DNA from 3 places in the Halioglobus japonicus genome. Region 1 is predicted to be linked to each of the others. Evidence: predicted binding sites of a transcription regulator. Region 1 holds the regulator's gene; each other region holds the start of a gene.
The links. Region 1 encodes PhoB, which activates phosphate uptake and scavenging genes when phosphate is short. Its sites were predicted from a motif close to TGTCATAAANNTGTAACA; they were not measured.
Positions count from the first base shown of each region.

Region 2: the regulator PhoB is predicted to act here: its motif matches at 2,129-2,146, upstream of hexR (transcriptional regulator HexR).
Region 3: the regulator PhoB is predicted to act here: its motif matches at 1,673-1,690, upstream of BST95_RS02490 (TIGR00153 family protein).

Region 1 is NZ_CP019450.1:2,486,795-2,490,072, forward strand. It holds gene BST95_RS11780 (2-oxoacid:ferredoxin oxidoreductase subunit beta) at 1-794, shown strand, start outside; gene phoB (phosphate regulon transcriptional regulator PhoB) at 943-1,644, shown strand; gene phoR (phosphate regulon sensor histidine kinase PhoR) at 1,663-2,931, shown strand; gene phoU (phosphate signaling complex protein PhoU) at 2,950-3,278, shown strand, end outside.
Region 2 is NZ_CP019450.1:1,984,185-1,987,462, forward strand. It holds gene BST95_RS09330 (PQQ-dependent sugar dehydrogenase) at 1-1,195, opposite strand, end outside; gene hexR (transcriptional regulator HexR) at 1,267-2,112, opposite strand; gene eda (bifunctional 4-hydroxy-2-oxoglutarate aldolase/2-dehydro-3-deoxy-phosphogluconate aldolase) at 2,239-2,880, shown strand; gene BST95_RS09345 (type I glyceraldehyde-3-phosphate dehydrogenase) at 2,877-3,278, shown strand, end outside.
Region 3 is NZ_CP019450.1:522,409-525,686, forward strand. It holds gene tfpB (type IV pilus assembly ATPase TfpB) at 1-1,530, opposite strand, end outside; gene BST95_RS02490 (TIGR00153 family protein) at 1,752-2,432, shown strand; gene BST95_RS02495 (inorganic phosphate transporter) at 2,465-3,278, shown strand, end outside.

The sequences.
Region 1 (3,278 bases):
GGCGCATGCCGTCCGTGGTTACCGGTGCCGCTATGGCTAACCGCGACCTGATCTACCTGGGTGTGTCCGGTGACGGTGATACCGCCTCCATTGGCATGGGGCAGTTCGCCCATGTCGCGCGCCGCAACCTGAATATGGTGTATATCGTCATGAACAACGGTTGCTACGGTCTGACAAAAGGCCAGGATTCTGCCACCGCGGACGAGGGTTCCGTCAGCAAGAAGGGCGATGCCAACGTATTCAGTGCGATCGACCTGTGTTCCACCGCGCTGCAAATGGGCGCGACTTTCGTCGCTCGCAGCTTCTCTGGGGACAAGGAGCAGCTGGTGCCGCTAATCAAGGCAGCGATCAGTCATCGCGGTTTTGCGCTGATTGACGTGGTATCTCCCTGTGTGACGTTCAACAACAACGCCGGCTCGACCAAAAGCTACGAGTTTGTGCGCGAACACGCAGAGGCTACAGGCACGGTCGACTTTGTGCCTATGCAGAAGGAAATCACCACCGACTACGCGCCCGGCTCCAGTCATGAGGTGACTCTGCACGATGGCTCTTCCATTCATCTTTACAAGATGAGCGAAGACCTGGATCCCTTTGACCGTACTTCCGCCCTGATGAATATGGAGAAGCACCGCACTGCCGGCGATATCCTGACGGGGCTGATCTATATGGACAAGGATTCCCGCGACCTGCACGACGTTCTGGAGACCTCCAGACGTCCTCTCAACACCCTGGATGCCGAGGATCTTTGCCCCGGCAACCAGATGCTCAAGAACATTAACGCAAGCCTGCGTTAATTCGACACCCGGTGCCCTGTTTAGCCAAAAGCGGGGCCACCGGGCGATTTTATGGTCCTGTTTGTAATTCTTTGGCCGATTGTCATTTTGTTGTCATAATTTCATCATCTAATACCTGCATTCAGGTGAATGAAGGAAATGGGCTGTGATTGGCGAACGTACTGTTCTGGTTGTCGATGATGAATTTGCGATCCGCGATATGCTGCGCATGGCGCTCGAGATCGCTGAATTTCGTTGCCTGGAAGCGCCTAATATTCAGGAAGCGTATGCCGCTGTGGTCGATCATCGCCCCGACATTATCCTGCTCGACTGGATGCTGCCCGGCGGCAGTGGCCTGGAGCTGCTGCGCAGGCTTAAGCGCGACGACACGTTCCGTGAGATACCGGTGATTATGCTGACCGCCAAGACAGCGGAGGATAACGTCATTCAGGGGCTTGATGTTGGCGCCGATGATTACATCACCAAGCCGTTTGCCCCCCGTGAGTTAATTGCCCGGATCAAGGCGTTGCTGCGCCGTACGGTGGGCGGTGAGGAAAATGCCCGGATGGAGGTCAACGGCCTCATTTTGGATGGGGAAAGTCGCAGGGTGTTCGTGGGCGACGACGCCGTCGATATGGGGCCAACGGAATTCAAGCTGCTGCAGTTTTTTATGTCGCATCCGGAGCGCGCCTATACCCGGGGCCAACTCCTGGACCAGGTATGGGGAGCCAATGTGTATGTGGAAGAGCGCACCGTGGATGTCCACATCCGCCGGTTGCGCAAAGCGTTGCAGGGCGCGGATGCCGACCACAGTAATTTGATCCAGACCGTGCGCGGCACGGGCTATCGTTTTTCATCACGCGGGATATAGGGGGCAACGCCGGAACCTATGGAGTGGTTGGCATCGGTATTTCGGCTGATAGGCACGATCGCACTCGCGGCCTTGGCGGGCTTTTACTTCGGTAATCCACTGGTATGGGCGCTGCTTGCTGCAATTGGTCTGCTGCTGTTCTGGTCGCTGCAGTTGTGGCGGCTCCAGGAATGGCTCGCTGACAGTAGTAAGGCGCCGCCAGACCTGTTTGGTGTGTGGGGCGAGGTTGTCGCCCGCGTCTACAAGGGTCAGCGCAAGGCAACTGCCACTGAAGAGCGACTGCAGTCGACGGTGGATTATCTTCTGGATTCATTTGCCGCGATGCGCGATGGCGTGGTGATTATTGATAGTCAGGGAGCGCTGCGCTGGTGTAACGATGCTGCCCAGGGCTTGCTGACGCTGCGCTATCCGGACGATATTGGCCAGGCCATATCCAATATCGTGCGCCAGCCTGAGTTTGCCGAATATCTTACGGAGGGCGACTATGGCGATCCGCTGGTATTTGAGACCAGCGGGCCTATCAAGTTTCACCTGCAGCTGGTGGTTACCCAGTTTGCAGAGGGCGATACCTTGTTATTCGTCCGGGATGTAACCAATGTGGTGCGCACAGAGCAGATGCGGCGCGACTTTGTCGGCAACGTTTCGCACGAATTGCGTACCCCACTGACGGTGATAAGCGGTTACCTCGGAACGTTCATCGCTGACCCTGGCAACATTCCGCAGCAGTATGTGCGCGCAATGACACAAATGGCCGGGCAGGCAGATCGGATGGAAAACCTGCTCAAGGATTTGCTCTGGCTGTCGCGTATTGAGAGCACCGAGAGCCAGGCCAAGGGAGAGACTGTCGACGTGGCCACATTGCTGGAGGAGTTGAAGGAAGAGGTGAGCAACACACATCCGGACAATCCGCTACAATTGGATATACAGAGTCAGGGCAAGGTCTCCGGCGATTATCGGGAATTGTATAGCGCTGTCTCTAATCTGGTGTTCAACGCCTTTAAGTACAGTGATGAGGGTGTTCCTGTCACGGCTCGTTGGCGCCAGGATGAGAGGAATTTGATACTGGACATCGTCGATCAGGGGATTGGTATTGATCCCCGTCATTTTGCCCGGTTAACAGAGCGCTTTTATCGTGTGGACGATAGTCGCTCTTCCGAGACGGGGGGTACCGGTCTCGGCCTGGCCATTGTGAAACACGTGGCCGCAGCGCATGGTGCGCAATTGGATATTGATAGCAAACTGGGGTCGGGGAGTACCTTCTCTCTGGTATTCCCTTCGCAAGACTAGAGCCCCGAGGAACAGGATATGCTTAAGCAGGACGATTACAAACAGCACATTTCCGAGAAGTTCAATACTGAACTTGAGGCCATCAAAAATCACTTGCTGGAAATGGGCGGCAAGGTAGAGCAGCAGCTCAGTGAGGCGGTAGAGGCGTTGGTCTCTCGTGACACGGGTGAGGCCGAGACCATTGTGCAGCGCGATCACGAGGTCAACGAAATGGAGATGGCCATCGATGACGAGTGCGCCACTATCCTGGCCCGGCGTCAGCCTGCGGCCAGCGATTTGCGCCTGGTTGTGGCGGTTATGAAGGTAAATACCGACGTTGAGCGCATTGGTGATGAGGCAGCCAAAAT
Region 2 (3,278 bases), 500 kb from region 1:
GGGCTGGTGTATCTGTAGAGACGCGGTATATGGCACCGGCGTAATCGTCAGAGATATAAATAGCACCGTCCGGGCCCTGAATAACGTCGACCGGGCGTCCCAGTATATTGCCGTCCTGATTGAAGCCGCCGAGAAAGGTTCGTTCCTCGATACCATTGTCGCTGAAGTGCAGGGATACCACTTCATAGCCATCGGGCTCGCTGCGGTTCCAGGACCCGTGGAGTGCGACCAGGGCCACGAGGTCGAAGTCTCCGGGCCAGTCGCTGCCGTCCACAAAGCTGATACCCAGGGGGGCATTGTGGGCACGAAAGCCGTGCACGGGGGCGACAGGAAGTCGCTGCTGGGCGAGGGGATCGGGGCCCATGTCCTTGTCCGGAACGTTGTTGCCGTTGAAGTACGGCCAGCCGTAAAAATTGCCTAACTCCACCCGGTTGAGTTCACAGGGAGGAAAGTTGTCGCCGAGCATGTCCCGGCCGTTGTCGGTGGCGTACAGCGCGCCGTCAACAGGCGACCAATCGAACCCGACACTGTTGCGCAGGCCAGTGGCAAATATTTCGCCGTCACTGCCATCGGCCCTGAAGCGCATGATAGTCGCTCTGCGCGGGTCGGACTCTACGCAGATGTTGCAGGTTGAGCCCTGGGCCAGGTACAGCATGCCATCCGGCCCGAAGCGAATGGTTTTGCTCCAGTGGTTACCGTCGCCGGTGAGGCCGGTGACAACGTCTTCGTAGTGGTCCACTGTCGCGCCGGCGTTGTGGTCGAAGCGGATACGACCAATGCGCTCGCGCTCAGCGATATAGAGCCATTCACCGTCAAAGTCCATGCCCTGGGGGCGATCCAGCTCGCTGATGACGGTGCGCCGGGCGTCGCTGTAGCCGTCGCCATCGCGGTCGGGTTCGAGGAGCACAATGTCGCCGGCGTGAGGACGGCTGACCAATAGATCGCCGGCCTGGGTGAAGCGCAGGAAGCGCGCCTTGGGTAAATCGTTGGCGAAGATCTGTACCGAGAAGCCGTCAGGCAGCGTGTAGTGTTGCTGCGCGGATTGCTCATCAATACTTGCCCCGGGGCGGCCGGTGGCAACATTAAGAATCATGGAAACACTGTAATTGGCAATGTTGCCACTCATGAGCAGACTGACCCAGGCGATCGCGAGTAAGCCGACGAATACCAGAACTCCGGCGAGCAGTTTTTTCAAGGGATGAATCCTTTTGTGTTGGCCTATCCCCAGATATTAGTCCGCATCGCTGCCACAAGCGAGAGCTGGTGTTATTCGGGCTGGTTACGCGTATCGCTGAGATTGTTCTTTACGGCTGCCAGGTGCTCGCCGAATGAATCACCCAGGCGCAGGGCCAGGCAGGTTGCCAGCACGTCGATGATGACCAGCTGGGCAATACGAGAGCTCATGGGGGTGTAGAGGTCGGTGTCCTCACCACTCTCCACGCCCAGGACCAGATCGCAGGTGTTGGCCAGTGGTGAGCCTGGGGCGGTCAGGGCTAGTACGCGGGCACCAGTGCCAGCGGCCAATTGTGCCAGCTCCACCATCGCCGTGGTGCGGCCGGTGTAGGAAATGCACACCAGGCAGTCGTCGCGGGTCAGGCCTGTGGCCAGCATGCGTTGATTGATGATGTCCGTATGGGCCGATACGGGCACTGGGAAACGCAGTAATTTGTGTTGCGCATCCAGGGCCACTGAGGCCGAAGCTCCCAGTCCGCACAGGGCGATCGAGCGGGCGCTGGCCAGGGCGTCAACAGCTCGATGCAGTGACTCCAGCTGCAGATGTTGCTGCGCACTGTTGAGGCTGGCCTGGGTGTGCTCAAACACCTTTGCCACGACCTGGCCGGCTGAGTCGTCGGTGTCGATGTCTTGGGTGATGCGGGGCTGGCGTCGGGCGAGCTCGCCCGCCAGTGCCAGTTTAAAATCCGGAAAGCCCTTATATCCCAGGCCAGTGCAGAAGCGGTTTACCGTCGGTTCGCTGACGCCGGCGAGGGTGGCCAGGGTGGCGGTGCTCATGGAAACCACCGCCTGCGGGTCTCCAGTCACGCAGGCGGCCAGCTTGTGCGCAGATTTGCTGCGTTTAACCCTGGGGTCGGCGAGATCGGCCAGTAGTGTCATGGGCGTACTCCGTACAATCCATAAATATGTAATAAAAATACATTAATATACTCATAATAGCTTGAATGATGCCAAAAATGGAACTAAAGTTCATTAAATGTAATAAAATTACACGCGAGTAAGCTCATGTTAGAACAGACACTGGCCGCAAGCCGGGTTTTGCCGGTGGTAACGGCAGGTGATATCAGCGCAACGATCAATCTGGCCCGCGCGTTGCAGCGAGGTGGCATGACTGCCATAGAAATCACCCTGCGCACGCCGACGGCGCTGGACGCTATCGCCGCGGTGCAGCGTGAAGTTCCCGAATTGTTGGTCGCCGCCGGAACCGTGAATACACCTGCTGACGTCGCCAGGGTGGTCGATGCCGGGGTGACGCTGGCGCTCAGCCCCGGGGCGACCCCGGCGCTGTTGCAGGCCGCTGCTGAGGCGCCGCTGGACTTTGTACCTGGTGTCGCAAGTGCCTCTGAGATCCTGCAGGCCCAGGCCTATGGTTTTGAGTTATTCAAACTATTTCCCGCAGTCACGCTCGGGGGGTTGGGCATGTTGAAAGCCCTGGGCGGGCCTTTCCCTGAGGCCAGGTTCTGTCCCACCGGGGGGCTTAGCCCCGAGAACTTTCGCGACTTTCTGGCCCTGCCCAATGTGGTGTGTTGCGGTGGGTCGTGGATGGTCGCTTCGAGTCTGGTGGCCGGCGGCGACTGGGATGAAATTGAAAGACTGGCGCGCGAGGCCATGTCGACAGACACACAGAGATCAGGAGAAAACACATGACACAGCGTAGGCCCATCCGAGTGGGCATTATGGGGTTCGGCCAGACCGGCCGCCAGATCTATCAGCTGGCTGCTGCCAGTGACGATCTTGAGGTGGTGGCTATCGCCGATATCGGCAAACCGGAAATTCTGCACTACCTCTTGTGCTCAGAGGGGTCTGACCCCGAGCAGCATAGACTCGAGGGCAACTTTCTGGTCAATCATCGTTTCCGGGCGCGGCTAATGGAAATTGATCGCCCGGCGGAGATGCCCTGGGATATCTTCGGCGTGGACATGGTCATTGATTCCACGGGTAAGTATCGCGATCGTCGTTATATGGAAGATCATCTGGGCAATGGCACGCCGCGCGTACTCCTGCGCACGCTGCCGACCGATGGGATTGATCGCATTGTCATTCCG
Region 3 (3,278 bases), 2.0 Mb from region 1:
CGGCCGGGCCACCTGGCGTGGCGGGGTAATCTTCCAGGGAGTGGTCAGCTGTTGCCAGGCATCCAGATCCACCGATTCCATGGTCTTACAGGCGGAGCACAGAATACGCACCAGCCGCTGCGACATGATGCCCCGCACGGTAGCCTTAACCAGATAGGCGGGGACACCGAGCTCAAGCAGTCGGGAGACAGAGCTGGGCGAATCATTGGTATGCAGGGTCGAAAGTACGAGATGGCCGGTGAGCGCTGCCTGCACGGCCATATTGGCCGTTTCCAGATCGCGGATCTCGCCCACCATGATAATGTCAGGGTCCTGGCGCATCAGCGCGCGCACGCCGGAGGAGAAATCCAGGTCGATACCGTGATTAACCTGCATCTGGTTAAACGCGTCCTCCACCATTTCGATGGGATCCTCGATGGTGCAGACATTCACTTCGCTGGTCGCCAGCTGCCGCAACGTGGAGTAGAGCGTGGTGGTCTTCCCTGAACCCGTCGGCCCCGTAACCAACACTATGCCATTGCCGCCGTCAGTCATCTGGTGCCAGCGCGCCAGGTCGTCTTCAGCCAGGCCCAATTGCTCGAAGCTTTTTTGCAGCACCTCGGGATCGAAAATCCGCATCACCAGCTTTTCACCGAAGGCGGTTGGCAATGTCGCCAGACGCAGCTCGACTTCACTGCCTTCAGGTGAGCGGGTTTTCAGGCGCCCATCCTGTGGCCGGCGTTTTTCGGCCACATCCATACGGCCCAGGATTTTGATGCGACTGGTAACCGCAGCGCACACCTGGTGCGGAAGCTCATACACACTGTGTAGCACGCCGTCGATGCGAAACCTGACATCGCCCTGCTCGCGCCGGGGCTCGATATGAATGTCGCTGGCGCGTTGCTCAAAGGCGTATTGAAGCAACCAGTCGACCACATTGACAATGTGCTGGTCGTTGGCGTCGGGCTCCTTCATGGAACCCAGTTCGAGCATTTGCTCCAGATTGGTGGTATTGGTGCGATTGTCGGAGCGGTCGCTGGCCTTGGCACTGCGCACAGAACCGGCCATGTTGTAAAACTCGACCGTGTGGCGGGCAATCGCCCGGGGGTCAGCCAGCACCCGGCGAATGGGCTTGCGCAGAACATGCTCGAGGTTACTTTCCCAGGCGCGTATCCAGGGCTCGGCAGAGGCAATGACCACTTCATTGTCATTGACTTCCACCGCCAAAATCCGATGACGCTCAGCAAACGCCTGCGACATCACCTCGGCGATGGCGGAGACGTTAATCTTGAGCGGGTCGATATCGTACACCGCCTGATCGGTACGCTGTGACAGCCAGCCAAGCAGCGCATCCATATCCATTACCCGCCCCGGATTTGTCGCATCCTGCAGCTTCTGATCGGCCAGGTAGATCAGGGGGTGCACCTTGACCAGGGCATTGCCCGCAACCCGCTTAAGCTCGGCGTCGCCAAGGCGCCCCTCGCGGTGTAAATCCTGAGCCAGCGAGGTAAGATTCAAGCGCTGTTCGGCGAAGAGGCCACCGTTGTCCATGGGCATTATGTCCTTTTCTCTGCGCAGCGCCCGGCGGGAAATCCAGCGCGCCGGGATGCGTTGTCGCGTTGCCGGCTATGCTAGCACAGGGGCCGGCTTTCGAGAGGTATCTCGCACCGGGAGAAATGAAATGTTACAGCGATAAGAACTTTTTATGACATTCGGCACTGTTGTGCATATACTGCGCGAAAGTTAGACACCCCATACTTTGGAGTCTCTCTATGGCCAACGGCAGCCCTCTTGGCAATCTGTTCGGGCGTTCCCCGATCGGTCCCATTCAACAACACATGCAGGTGGCTACTGAAGCGGCCGAACATCTGCCCGAGCTGCTCGCAGCGACCGCCGATCAGGACTGGGACCGGGCCAAGGAAATTCACAAGGCCATTGCCGACGACGAGAAGACCGCTGACAAGCTCAAAAGCGACGTGCGCCGTCACTTGCCCAAGAGCCTGTTTCTGCCGGTGCCACGCTCAGATTTGCTACAGCTGGTCAGCATTCAGGATCAAGTGGCCAATACCGCCAAAGACTTCGCCAGCACCGTGATGGGCCGCGACCTGCGCTTTCCGGAGAAATTGTTCCCGGCGGTACTGGAGCTCACCAACACCAGTGTGGCCTGCTGTCAGCAGGCGCTCAAGGCCATCCAGGAACTGGACGAGTTGCTGGAGGTGGGTTTCACCGGTCGCGAGGTGAAGCGCGTGGAAGCCATGCTCAAGGAGCTCGACAAGCTGGAACGCCGCACCGACAAGCAGCAGTTCTCCCTGCGCCGCAAGCTATTCAAAATGGAACCCGATCTGCCGCCGGTAGACGTGATGTTTTACTATCGCGCCATGGCCCTGTTGGGAGAGCTCGCCGACGCCTCCGAAAAGGTCGGCGACCGACTGCAGATCCTGCTCGCCAAATAATCTACAGCAAACAATAATTCAGGTAATACGCAATGGAAATTATCGCAGAGTACGGCACGGTCTTTCTGATCATGGCCTGCATGTTTGGCTTCTTCATGGCCTGGGGAATCGGTGCCAATGACGTGGCCAATGCCATGGGCACCTCTGTCGGCTCACGCGCCCTCACGATTAAGCAGGCGATCTTTATCGCCATGATTTTCGAGTTCCTCGGGGCCTATTTGGCGGGTGGCGAGGTCACCTCGACGATACGTAAGGGCATTATTGATGCCGACGTAATGGCGGATGACCCGCAGCTAATGGTCTACGGGATGATGTCCGCGCTATTAGCTGCAGGTACCTGGCTGCTGGTCGCGAGTATGAAGGGCTGGCCAGTGTCCACCACCCACTCCATCGTCGGCGCCATCGTGGGCTTTGCAGCGGTGGGTATTTCGGCCGAATCTGTTCACTGGGACAAGGTCGGCAGCATTGTGGCTTCCTGGGTGGTATCACCTGTGCTCGCAGGCACGATTTCCTTCGGCCTGTTCATGAGTGTGAAGTGGCTCATTCTGGATACCGACGACCCCTTTAACCGCGCCAAGAAGTACATCCCCATCTACATGTGGATGGTCGGCTTCATGATCTCCATGGTCACCCTGCTCAAGGGCCTGAAACATGTTGGCCTTGATCTGGATCTGGGACTGGGCAGTAAGTTCGCCAATGCGCTGCCCGTATCGGCCGTGATCGGCCTGCTGGTTGCGGGTCTCGGCGCCCTGCTGCTGCGCAACATCAGCGACGACGAGGACCACGAGAATCGCTTTGGCAGCGTTGAAAGAGTCTTTGCCGTGCTGATGGTATTCACCGCCTGTG